One region of the Gottfriedia sp. NPDC058432 genome, then DNA from elsewhere that is predicted to be linked to it. Evidence: riboswitches for the same ligand, from Rfam matches in the RefSeq annotation. Region 1 holds a riboswitch; each other region holds the start of a gene.
What was found. Region 1 has a riboswitch for thiamine pyrophosphate ahead of ACFWM3_RS12865 (thiamine phosphate synthase). Riboswitches for the same ligand answer to the same signal wherever they lie in the genome.
Positions count from the first base shown of each region.

Region 2: linked by a shared signal. The riboswitch ahead of thiT (energy-coupled thiamine transporter ThiT) and the one ahead of ACFWM3_RS12865 (thiamine phosphate synthase) in region 1 are both predicted to bind thiamine pyrophosphate.
Region 3: linked by a shared signal. The riboswitch ahead of thiD (bifunctional hydroxymethylpyrimidine kinase/phosphomethylpyrimidine kinase) and the one ahead of ACFWM3_RS12865 (thiamine phosphate synthase) in region 1 are both predicted to bind thiamine pyrophosphate.
Region 4: linked by a shared signal. The riboswitch ahead of ACFWM3_RS01690 (ABC transporter substrate-binding protein) and the one ahead of ACFWM3_RS12865 (thiamine phosphate synthase) in region 1 are both predicted to bind thiamine pyrophosphate.

Region 1 is NZ_JBHXLC010000011.1:23,179-26,339, reverse strand. Features, by position in the region: gene thiO (glycine oxidase ThiO) at 1-961, opposite strand, end outside; gene ACFWM3_RS12865 (thiamine phosphate synthase) at 945-1,559, opposite strand; TPP riboswitch at 1,648-1,757, opposite strand; TPP riboswitch at 1,995-2,109, shown strand; gene thiC (phosphomethylpyrimidine synthase ThiC) at 2,246-3,161, shown strand, end outside.
Region 2 is NZ_JBHXLC010000007.1:111,953-115,113, reverse strand. Features, by position in the region: gene ACFWM3_RS09295 (hypothetical protein) at 5-544, opposite strand; gene ACFWM3_RS09290 (low molecular weight protein-tyrosine-phosphatase) at 558-1,034, opposite strand; TPP riboswitch at 1,375-1,479, shown strand; gene thiT (energy-coupled thiamine transporter ThiT) at 1,598-2,179, shown strand; gene ACFWM3_RS09280 (WxL domain-containing protein) at 2,312-3,161, opposite strand, start outside.
Region 3 is NZ_JBHXLC010000002.1:114,414-117,574, reverse strand. Features, by position in the region: gene cytX (putative hydroxymethylpyrimidine transporter CytX) at 1-877, opposite strand, end outside; gene thiD (bifunctional hydroxymethylpyrimidine kinase/phosphomethylpyrimidine kinase) at 870-1,676, opposite strand; TPP riboswitch at 1,812-1,923, opposite strand; gene ACFWM3_RS02790 (FeoB-associated Cys-rich membrane protein) at 2,027-2,182, opposite strand; gene feoB (ferrous iron transport protein B) at 2,201-3,161, opposite strand, start outside.
Region 4 is NZ_JBHXLC010000001.1:326,052-329,212, forward strand. Features, by position in the region: gene ACFWM3_RS01680 (RrF2 family transcriptional regulator) at 66-509, shown strand; gene racE (glutamate racemase) at 592-1,383, opposite strand; TPP riboswitch at 1,614-1,723, shown strand; gene ACFWM3_RS01690 (ABC transporter substrate-binding protein) at 1,812-2,804, shown strand; gene ACFWM3_RS01695 (thiamine-binding protein) at 2,817-3,107, shown strand; gene ACFWM3_RS01700 (ABC transporter permease) at 3,107-3,161, shown strand, end outside.

The sequences.
Region 1 (3,161 bases):
TTTGATCTTCTTCGGGATGAATTCCAATAAAGGGATTATAGTCGAGAGTTCGCGGTCGTAATCCTGCCCAAAATGAATCAATTTTCATGTCTTCAATTTCGGGAAGCATTTTTTTAGCGCTTTGTATTAATGACTCAATCCCCCTTAAGCTAGGGTTCTCATTCCATTCGTTATCGATCATCGTAGCTCCGATGACAAGGCGACCGTCATTCCTTGGAACAATATAATTTTGTTCATGGAAAAGAGTATGTTTTAATGCAACCTTTTCACTTCTGACCGCGATGCATTCACCTTTAACGGGAATAATTTCATGATGTAATCCAAGCTGCCCAAACAATGAATTACTCCAAACACCACTTGCAACTACAAGAGTTTTTGCTTCAAAATTGCCATTTGTAGTTTTAATTAAATAATGTGAATCATTTTTTTGAATCTGAAATACATGAGTATATTCAAATATAGATGCACCTAAAATTTGAGCACTCTTGCAAAACGCGTTACAGACAGAAACAGGTAATACATTCACGTCGTCTTCAATATAAGCTGCTCCAATTATGTTTGGATGGACACCAGGTATCTGTTTTTTTAACTCCTCATGGTTATACCAAAGTGCCGAAGTTTGAGTGAGTAGTGGAGTTAATTGTTTTTTTTCTAAATCGGTATAAGCTAGTTTGAAAATGCCACCTTTTTTTAGTTCAATATCGATTCCACATAACTCTTTTAATTCTTCTTGAAGTTGAAAATAAGTTAATTGACTGTTTCTAGCAAAAGTAAAAAATGACTCGGACTGATCCCACTCTGAATGGGCACCAAGCATTCCTGCAGCTGCCTTAGTTGTTTTCTGTCCAACTTGCTGTTCTTCAAGAACTGCGACATTAATGTTTTCTTTCGCTAGATAATAAGCAATGGAACAACCTATTATTCCACCACCAATTACTACAACATCAAATTTCTTGTTCATAAGCGAATTTACACCTTTCAAAATATTGCAGAGCAGCTTCTAGTGGATTTCGGGCAGAAAAAATGCCAGACATTACAGCTATACCATCAATATCGTTCTCTTTTAGAACTTGGATATGTTCAGGTAATATACCGCCGACTGCATAGATTGGTATAGTTAACGTTTTTTTCATTTCTGGAATTAGTTCAATCCCATTAGGTGTTAATCCATTTTTACACTCTGTTTCAAAACAATGACCGTACAGAATATAGTCAGCTTTATCATTTTCTGCCTGAATTGCTTCAGTAAGTGTGTGGACTGATTTTCCTACTCGTAAATTAGGAAAATATTCTTTTACATCAACAAGTGGAAGACCATGTCCTGGTAAGTGAATATTTGATAGGTTAGAGAAAATAGCTATATCTAAACGATCATTTAAAACGATTTTTTTCATATCTACTTTGTTCATTTTTAGTAGATTTAAGAGTGATATTAGCTCGATTGCCTTTTTCGATTTTTCGCGAATATGTACATAGTCGACTGCATCGATTATTTGAATTATTTTTGTAGCAAGTACTTCGACTGAGTGCTGATCATCTGTAATTGCAATAAGTTCCATTTCCCAGCCTCTTTCATTATCAAAATTTTTTCAACAAAAAAACCACTTTCCTAAAACAAAGAAAGTGGTTACATTGCACGCGAAAAAAGTATAAAATGCGCCACTTTCCTACGCAGGTACTAGCCTGTTCAGGTTTTGAGGGTTTAAAAGTAACTACTTTATTCTCAGCCCTTATCAAGGGATCCCCTAGTGATGAATATGTTTGAAAATTAATCTTAGCATAGCATATAAAAAATAATATTCAATACTAAATTTATTTTTACTAGTCCAATTTTATTACCAGAAATTGGGCTTGAAGTATAGTAAAATCAAGTATTTTCGGGAGTATAAAAAAACCAAAAAAATTTTTTATTTGGAATTTCTGTAAAAATTTAGGGAAATAAAAACATTTACATTTTAAATTTGTGGGTTTATATTTAGTTTTGAACAAGTTAATAGATTGACTAGGGGTGTCCAATTAGTTGGGCTGAGAGAGAAACGCGATTAAGTTTCTTAACCCTCAGGACCTGATCTGGTTCATACCAGCGTGGGGAAGTTAGAAATTTCTCATTAATGATTTCATAATTGTTAATGTAGTTTTGCTAACACCTAGCCGGGTCTTAAAAATAAGATTCCGGCTTTTTTCATGCTTTAAATGAATTGGATTTCGTCCTTTTTAAACTAATTAAAAAGGGGAATGAAATCAAATGAACAATTCTGTAAATGAAATGAATTTTTCCATCATGTCTAGTTTTTCAGGGAGTAAGAAGGTATATGTTGAAGGATCTAGATCTGACATTAAGGTGCCAATGCGTGAGATTCAATTAAGCCCAACAACTGGCACTTTTGGAGAAGAAGAAAATGCTCCAGTTAGAGTATACGACACTAGCGGACCTTACACAGATTCAGCTAGCTCAGTTGATATTCGAAATGGACTTAAGGCGATTAGACAAAATTGGGTAATTGAACGAAATGATGTTGAAGAGTATGAAGGGCGCGAAATAAAGCCTGAAGATAATGGATATAGAAAAGAGTCAGATCAACATAATGTTGAAGTATTTAAAGGGTTAAAAAGAAAACCGTTACGAGCAAAGGAGAATGGAAATATTACTCAAATGCATTATGCTCGAAAAGGAATTATTACACCTGAAATGGAATTTATTGCGATTCGAGAAAATGTTTCGGCTGAATTTGTTCGTGATGAAGTTGCTAAGGGAAGAGCTGTCATTCCATCGAATATTAATCACCCTGAAAGTGAGCCAATGATCATCGGTCGTAATTTTCATGTGAAAATTAATGCCAATATAGGTAATTCAGCGGTTACGTCTTCAATCGAAGAAGAAGTAGAAAAAATGACATGGGCTACTCGCTGGGGTGCGGATACGATGATGGATCTTTCTACTGGTAAGAATATTCATACAACACGTGAATGGATTATCCGAAACTCTCCAGTACCAGTAGGGACAGTTCCGATTTATCAAGCGCTTGAAAAAGTTAATGGAATCGCTGAAGATTTAAGCTGGGAAGTGTTTAGAGATACACTAATCGAGCAAGCGGAACAAGGTGTAGACTATTTTACAATTCACGCGGGTGTATTATTACGCTATATTCCATTAACGGCAA
Region 2 (3,161 bases), on a different contig from region 1:
ATTGTTATTCTTTAGATGTATTACCTGCCAATAAAATTGATTCTACTTTCTCTTGTACTTCATCTGCATTTTCATCAGTTATATCTTCAATACCTTCAAGAGTTGCTTCTAACTGCTCGTCAGTTTCAGAAGATTCATTTTCATGATTTACTTCTAGTGAAGTCGCTGAAATTTGCGATTTACCTTCTTCTAGATCAATTGAATCTTCAATTTTCGCTTCTACAGCTTCAACTGCTTTTTCTGATACTTTAGAAGAGCCTTTATCAAACTTATTTAATGTAGAATCTTTAATTTCGATCCATTTATCTTTTACAAGCTGTACATTGCCTTCTAATTTCTCAACTGAGCTTTGTACTACTCTCAATTGATTTCGAACAGCACCTTTTACGATTTCTGGATCATCTTTAATTTGATTTAATTTGTTCGTTACACTTCTTCCTTTACGTGAGATCTTCTCACGATTTTCCTTGTTAAGTAGAGTAACTCCTGCACCAATTGCGACTCCGACTAGAATATTGCGTAAAGCTTTGTTACGTTTTGACATTCTACATCCTCCTCTAAACTGTTAATTGGTGTTGCTTTAAAATATGCTGAAGTAAATGAGAGCATCCTTCTGTAAGGATGTCATATACTTCATTAAAATTACCCGTATAATATGGATCAGGCACTTCCTTCCACATTGATGCTGGAACATAATCTGAAAGTAGTGAAATCTCTCCTATACAATTATTTCTTGCTAAATTCATTAAATCCTCTTTATTCTGTGCATCCATAGCAACAATATAACTAAAATATTTAAAGTCATTTTCTGTCACTTTTCGAGCTTTCATACCTTCGCAAGTTATACCTTTTTCACTCAATAAACCTTGTGTTCCCTTATGTGGAGGGTGACCTAAATGCCAATCTCCAGTACCAGCTGAGTCTATCATAAATTGTTTATCTAACCCTTTTTCTGTCACTAAATGACGAAAAACAGCCTCAGCCATTGGCGATCGACAAATGTTACCTAAACAGACAAATAATACTTGAATCATCTAAAATGTCTCCTTCAAATTATTTACACTTTCTGCCAAAATTTAGCTGTTCTTTCGTATTCATTCTACACGGTAAATTTTAAAATGAAAAGCAAGCCATTGTGAATAATTTATGGCAAGGATAAATAAGATAATGGTTATAATGCTTATTTTTTACATAATAGCTATGATTACACTCATTTTTTAAAAATAATTTTAATTACTAACTAAATAGTTAACTTTATTAGTGTTCTACGTGAGTACCATTAACAATAGGCAAAATTTTTTTAATTTTTACGGATAAATTAATTGTATTTTTAAATGACCTTGACTATATTTAGTAAAGACAACTAAATGTAAGCTAAACCACAAGGGGAGCCATTTGGCTGAGAGTGAATAGATTAACTATTCTTACCCTCTGAACCTGTTAGTTAGGACTAACGTAGGGATGTGGCACGATGAAAAAGCAACGCCGGGATCATCATGCTACCCAGTATTGCTTTTTTTATTTATTCCTACTGATATCTCCTTACAAAGTGTTTCACTACATAAGTTGTCCATGAGATAAAGGGGGAAATATATATATGAAGACATCAAAGATTCAATTAATGACAGAAATAGCGATGTGTGCAGCTCTAGCAATCGTTTTTGATTTCTTACCATTGTTTACTGCTCCTCAAGGTGGTTCTGTATCATTATCAATGATTCCAGTTTTTCTAATTGCTTTTCGTTGGGGATTAAAGCAAGGTTTAATTACTGGTCTATTATTAGCAGCATTACAAATCGTTACAAAGCTATATTTTGTTCATCCAATCCAAGTATTTTTAGACTATATTCTAGCATTTACAAGTCTCGGATTAGCTGGACTTGTATATCAACAAATAAAAATTAGTTTAGCAAATGGCAATAAAAAAAGTGCAGCAGCCTATATAATTTTAGGAACTTTTATCGGCTCACTAGCTCGTTTCATCTCCCATTTTATTGCTGGAATCGTATTTTACGGTTCATACGCTCCAAAAGGAACACCAGTATCACTTTATTCATTAGTATATAATGCTTGGTACATGGTTCCTTCTTTTATTATTAGTGCAGTTCTATTAATCATTTTACTTTCTTCTGCACCAGTACTTGTACATGTTAAAAAGAATCGAAATCAAGCAGCATAAGTTTTTAGCCAGTCTAAAGTTCCAAAGCGTACAAATAAGTAAGTACAAGATACCCCACCGAGTAGTCATTTTTTACTTACTCGATGGGGTATTTACTTTCATTTTAACATCTATATAGGAAGTTTCTTAATTTTATAGTGGTGCATCTACTAATGTCCATGTTAATGTTGTTTTATATTTGGCACCTACTTCTTTATAAGCTGCACCAGGCACAAAAAGGGTTATGCTAGATGAATTCTGTCCATATGCAATTGTCCATGTTCCAAGTCCCTTCCCTTCATCTGCGTAAGCTAGATTCTGGGCACCGCCACCGGGAACCAATGTCAATGTATTAGCTACTGGTTTATACTGAGCTTCAGTGGATGAGTTTAAAAAAGGATTATTTAATTTTAAAACCGCACCTGTTAATTCATTATTACCACTCTTGAATTGTTCATTTTGCTGTACTGTTAGTTTCCATCCAGTTTTTGTTCTACGATGGTCTGTTACTTGAATAAAATTTGGTACTTTAATGATTGAACCATCTGAAGTTTGTTTTACTTCATCTAATTGAGCAGTATAAACTTCATTTTTACCTGAAGTTTCCTGCACACCAAAATTGAAATTTGACACATAGTCAATACTTAATGAACTCTTTGTTCCTGGTTCATGAGGATTCTCTGGATCAGTTGGGTTAACTGGCTCAACTGGACTTGTTGGGTTTGTTGGATCGACTGGATTTTTCGTTTCTGCCGTTACTGTTACATTTGTATCTGTACTCGTATTACCTGCGACATCTGTTGCAGTTGCACGTACTACATCCCCAGCATACAATGCCCACTGTGGTACGTGTACGGAGAATGAACCATCCGCTCCTGCCTTTGTCGTTAAAAATGATTGGTCAGGTAACGTTATTTTCACAGTACTATTCGCCTCTGTTGTTCCCGTTATACTTGTACTGATATCTGTAATCGGATTTACAACTGGCGGTAAAATAGTTTTG
Region 3 (3,161 bases), on a different contig from region 1:
TATGTTTTCCATTTAGTTTTGGAAAAATGGTTGTAACTGATATTCCGGCAGAATAAGCATCCATGAATGTTGTTGTAACAGTCGCTAGGACAACGATACCAACTGCAAATAATCCTAGATTTGCACTCATTAAAACAGCAACCGGGTCTACTTCATTAAATGCCAGTGCTGCGCCTAGCCCAATAATATACATCCAAGAGCTTCCAAACATATAACCTATAAAACTACCAATTGCTCCATCCTTTGTTGTCTTTGCAAATCGAGTATAATCACTAATTAATGGAATCCACGATAGTGGCATTATGACCGATAATTCAACTGCTTCTCCAAAAGATAATCCAGTAGTGCTTGGTTGAGTTAAGATTTTATCACTTTTAAAAATAACAAAACACAGTACAATTGTTAGAACAAATAATAAACAAACGGCTAAACTATTAAGTTTTTTTGAAGCATTTTGTCCAAAGTACAACCAGATCGCGATTAATACTCCAATTACTAAACACCAAACCCATAAGTGATCGAATTTATAATCTTTTATTGTAACTAAATTGATAGAGCGAGCCCCTGTTAAAATCATAATTGCCGTCCAGCCTAGTAACTGTAAAACATTTAAAATCGAAAACAAATAGCTACCGTAACTACCAAATGAAATTTTTGTAGATTCCATTGCTGACAATCTTTGCTGAGAACCAATGACTCCACCTAAAATGAGCAATAGTGTACCAAGTAAATGCCCTACTAAAATGGCTGTTAAACCTTTCTTAAAACCTAGTGGTGCTACTAGGGCACCAGTCATAATTTCCGCTACAGAAACTGCCGCACCAAACCAAAGTGTTGTAAAGTTCCACTTCGTCATTTTTGCATTTTGCTTAGACATGTTGAACGCCTGCCTTTTCATACAATGAGTAGAAATGATGGACAGGACCTACTCCTTTTCCAATTGAAAAGGAATGTTTGATTGCTAATGTTATATAGTTTTTCGCCTCTCTAATTGCCTCATTTAATTCAAGTTCATTTGCTAAATTAGATGTAATCGCTGATGATAAAGTGCAACCTGTACCGTGGGTATTAATTGTATTAATCCTAACGCTGTTAAAGCTTGTAAACTCCTCACCATTAAAACAAATATCGGTCGCTTCACCTTCTAGATGACCACCCTTTACAAGGACGTTCTTTGCACCTAATGAGTGAATTTGAATAGCAGCTTCTTTCATCTCTTCAATCGTTGTAATTTTTCTTCCAGTAATCACTTCTGCTTCAGGAAGATTTGGCGTAATAACAGTTGCTAAAGGAATGAGTTCTTGAATTAAAGCTTCCTTTGCATCTGGACTTAATAAGTCAAATCCACTTTTTGAAACCATAACTGGATCAACTACGATTTGCTTTGGTTTATATTGCTTAAGTTTCTCAGCAATTACTTTAATCGTCTCTATTTGAGATACCATTCCAATTTTTACAGCATCTACTTCAATATCAGTAAAAATTGCATCTAACTGACTTGCAATAATCTCTGGTGTCATATCTTGTACAGCGAACACTCCTTGCGTATTTTGAGCTGTTACAGCTGTAATTACACTCATTCCAAAAACATGATGAGCTGAAAATGTCTTTAAATCCGCTTGAATACCTGCACCACCACTTGAATCAGAGCCGGCTATCGTTAATACTTTTTTCAATTTTCTTCCCCCTATTTCATGAATAGAACTCTTTGATCTTACAGATAGAAGATGAAACTTGATTTTAAATACAAAAAAGCACAAATCCCATAAGGACTTGTGCTCGAACAAATCAATGTTATGAATACAAAAAATGTATTCTACCGTTCACTTTCCTACGCTGGCATTATCCAGATCAGGTTAAAGGGTCAAAGACTACCTGTGTCTTAATCTCAGCCGACCATTTACGGCACCCCTAGTACTATTCAATTATTTACTTTAATTACTTTATCATCTTAATTAATCCTCTAAATTTATTCAAGTATTTAGACTGATTCCTTTAAATTTTGTCTTTAAAGAAAATCATATTGCTATTTTGAATAATTAACTGTATCACAATTTGAACTACAAGTTTTTGCGATCGAGCAAGAGCCACATTTACCTTTTTTCGTTTTCTTTATATATCGTAAAAGTGTCCACCCTGCATATCCAAAAATAAGAGCTCCTATTATAATATTGACAATCATAAGGAGATACCCCTTTCTCTAGTAGCCTAAGAGACTTCCAACTTGATAGATAATTAATGCTAATATATATGCAATAACTAATGCATATCCAACTGAGAAATATGTCCATTTAGCTGAACCTGTCTCTTTACGAATTGTCGCAACTGTTGCTAGACATGGTACATACAATAAGACAAAAACCATAAAGCTAAATGCGGAAAGTGCAGAAAACTGTGTTGACAGTATTCCTTGTAAAGAATGTGCATTTGGCACGTGATAGATAATATTCATAGCAGATACGACAACCTCTTTAGCTAAAAATCCTGTTAGTAAAGAAGCACCTGCTTGCCATGTACCGAATCCTAAAGGAGAAAGTATTGGTGTAAGTATACCCCCAATCATTGCTAAAAAGCTATCATCCATCGAAACACCGAAACCACTTGGGCCCATATAAGATAATAACCATATAGCTACAGAACCACCAAAAATAAACGTACCAGCTTTTCGAATAAAGCCTTTCCCTTTGTCCCATGTGCTTCTAAATAAAGCTTTACCTTGTGGCATACGGTATGGTGGAAGTTCTACGACAAATAATGAAAACTCACCCTTTAATATAGTAGATGAAAAAACCTTAGCTAAAATTAATGCAACTACGATTCCAAGTATATACAGTGAAAAAACAACTATTGCTTGATTTTTCGCAAAAAATGCTCCAACGAATAGTGCGTATACTGGTAATCGCGCCGAACAAGACATTAATGGTGTTAACAAAATCGTGAGTAGTCTCTCTCTAGGCTGTTCTATTGTTCTAGCGGCCATAACCCCAGGTACATTACAACCAAATCCTATAATCATTGGAATAAATGCCTTTCCGGTTAAACCAACCATCTCCATCGAACGATCCATTACTAAAGCTGCGCGAGACATATATCCAAAATCTTCAAGGAATGATATTAGTAAAAACAAAATAAAAATTTGTGGAACAAAGACTAAAACTCCA
Region 4 (3,161 bases), on a different contig from region 1:
AAAAGTTTAAAAAATGTTCACAATTATGCTATGATTAAATTTAAATAAAACAGTGAGGACAAGTTATGCGTTTAACAACTTATTCGGATTACTCTCTTCGTGTACTAATATTTCTAAGCTCTGAGCCACGTGAAAAATTAGTTAATATTAAAGACATCGCTGAAGCTTATGGTATTTCTAAAAACCATTTAATGAAAATAATTTATAATTTAGGAAAGATGGGCTATATCGAAACGATACGTGGTAGAAACGGTGGAATCCGTTTAGCTAAATTGCCTACAGAAATAAATATTGGTGAAATAATTCGTAAAACTGAAGAAGACTTTAATATTGTAGAATGTTTTGAGCACGGCAATACTTGTGTAATCACACCAGTTTGCTCTTTAAAACATATATTTAATAAAGCGTTGGATCAATTTTTACAAGTTTTAGATCAATATACATTGGATGATATTGTAAAGAACAATGCCATGCTAAAAGATTATTTTTCCATTAATACAAAGGAATAATATAACATTGAAGAGCGCACGCAATTAAAAAACACAAAAACCAACAAAGGATTACTTTGTTGGTTTTTTCATTTAGAATGGTCTATAGTTTTATATATTTTACGTTTTCCATCGGTTCTTGGAATAAAGATGACGCTATTTTACTAAAAATGGTTGGATCCCCAGTTGTAAAAAATTCATGTGAAGTGATTTCGGAGGTAGATAAGATATTTTGTTGATCTAGTATTGCACTTACCTCTAAAGCTGTTTCATCGCCAGAGCTAATAAGTTGGATCGATGGTCCCATCACTTTTTGAATGATTGGACCGAGTAATGGGTAATGAGTACACCCTAGTATTAGAGTATCAATATTTGAATCAATAAGCGGTGCAAGAGTGTGCTTAACAATATCAAATATTTCAGGTTTATTGTAGTCTCCATTTTCAACAATCCCAGCAAACTCTGGACATGCCAAACCTTCGATTAAAACTTTGTCGTTAATCCGCTTTAATGCAGAATGATATGCTTTACTATTAATAGTAGCATTCGTTCCGATGACACCGATTTGGTCATTTTGTGTTAATTTTATTGCTGCTCTGGCACCTGGGCGAACAACACCAATGACCGGGATATGAAGTTTTTCCCGCATTTCATTTAAGACGACTGAAGTTGCAGTATTACAGGCGATGACTAACATTTTTATATCTTTTTCCAGTAGAAAATTAGTCATTTCCCAAGTGAATTCCCTAATTTCCGTATATGGTCGTGATCCGTATGGACATCTTGCTGTATCGCCTAAGTATAAAATGTCCTCTTTAGGTAATTGTCTTATAATTTGTTTGGCAACTGTTAAGCCCCCAACACCTGAGTCAATGACTCCGATTGGTTTATTCAAAAAATCCCCTCATTTTACTTAAATATTGTTGATGTAGTATATTCTTTATTCATATAAGATTTTACTATAAGAAATGATATTTTTGTTTATCATTCTCTTTTTAAAAATGTTATAATTTCATAGTTTTATTACGCCTATTAACTGAGTATTAAAACAATTAAACGCAAGTTAAAAATAATTCGTAAATTCAACCATTATCTGTTATATTAATGAGGAAAAGTTTATATATGAGAAAAATGTGGAGGAGCCGGTGTTGCTGGCTGAGATAGCGTCCTTAAGATGTTGACTCTTAGAACCTGATCTGGGTGATGCCAGCGTAGGGAACAGTATCTCTTTTAAGATATGTTTTTTACAGCGCATTCACGTCCGGGTTAATATCCGGGCGTTTTCTTTTTGTATAAACAAAGAACAAAAAGGAGATATAGATAATGAAAAAATTAGTAGTATTTTTAGTGGCTATTTGTTTAATGTTAACTGGATGTGGTCAAAACAAAACTACCACTACTAAAAAGACAAAGCAATTAAAAAAGGTGACTGTCGTACTAGACTGGACCCCGAATACAAATCATACTGGGTTATTTGTTGCTAAGGATAAAGGTTACTTTAAGGAACAAGGACTTGATGTAGATATAATCAACCCGGGAGAAACAGGAGCAGACCAATTGGTGGCATCTGGTAAAGCAGATTTTGGGGTTTCTTATCAAGAGTCAATTACACAAGCAAGAGTTCAAAATGTACCGATTGTTTCAATTGCAGCAATTATTCAACATAATACTTCTGGGTTTGCATCACCAGTGAAAAAAGAAATTAAATCTCCAAAAGATTTCGTTGGAAAAACTTATGGTGGATGGGGTTCACCGGTTGAAAAGGCTATTTTAAAATCACTTATGTCAGAAGAAAATGCGAATGTTAATAAGTTAAATATCGTTAATATGGGCGATGCAGATTTCTTTACTGCAGTAAAAAGAGATATCGATTTTGCGTGGATTTATCAAGGATGGACAGGAATTGAAGCTGAGCTTCGTGGAGAAAAATTAAACATGATTTATTTAACAGATTATAGTAAAAAGCTAGATTACTATACTCCAGTTTTAGCTACGAATGAAAAAATGATTAGTAAAAATCCTAAAATTGTAAAAGCGTTTGTTGCTGCAGCGTCAAAAGGATATAATTTTGCGATTGATAACCCAAAAGAAGCTGCATCAATTTTAATAAAGGATAATCCGGATTTAGATAAAAAATTAGTTGAAAAAAGCCAAGAATGGTTAGCATCTAAATATAAAGATGATGCAAATCGTTGGGGTGAGCAAAAATTATCAGTTTGGAAAAACTATGCAGATTTCTTAGCTGAAAATAAATTATTAGAAGGAAACTTTAAGCCAAAAGAAGCATTTACGAATGATTTCTTACCAGCGAAATAAGGAGGAGTTAATATGCAAACTACTTTAATGAGTGTCCAAATTATACCGAAAACAAATAATATTGAGGATGTTATTCCAGCAGTTGATGAAGCGATTAAAATTATTGATGAATCAGGTGTAAAATATCAAGTTCAGCCTTTAGAAACAACTATGGAAGGTGACTTGAATCAATTGTTAAATGTTGTTCAAAAAATGAATGAAAGAATGATTGAAATAGGTTGCCATAATGTTATAACTCAAATGAAAATACTTTACCAACCACAAGGTATCACTATGGATGTATTAACGGAGAAGTACCGTTAATGAAATCTAAAAATATAAAAGGATGGCAACCAATCGTTGTCATCCTGCTTTTTT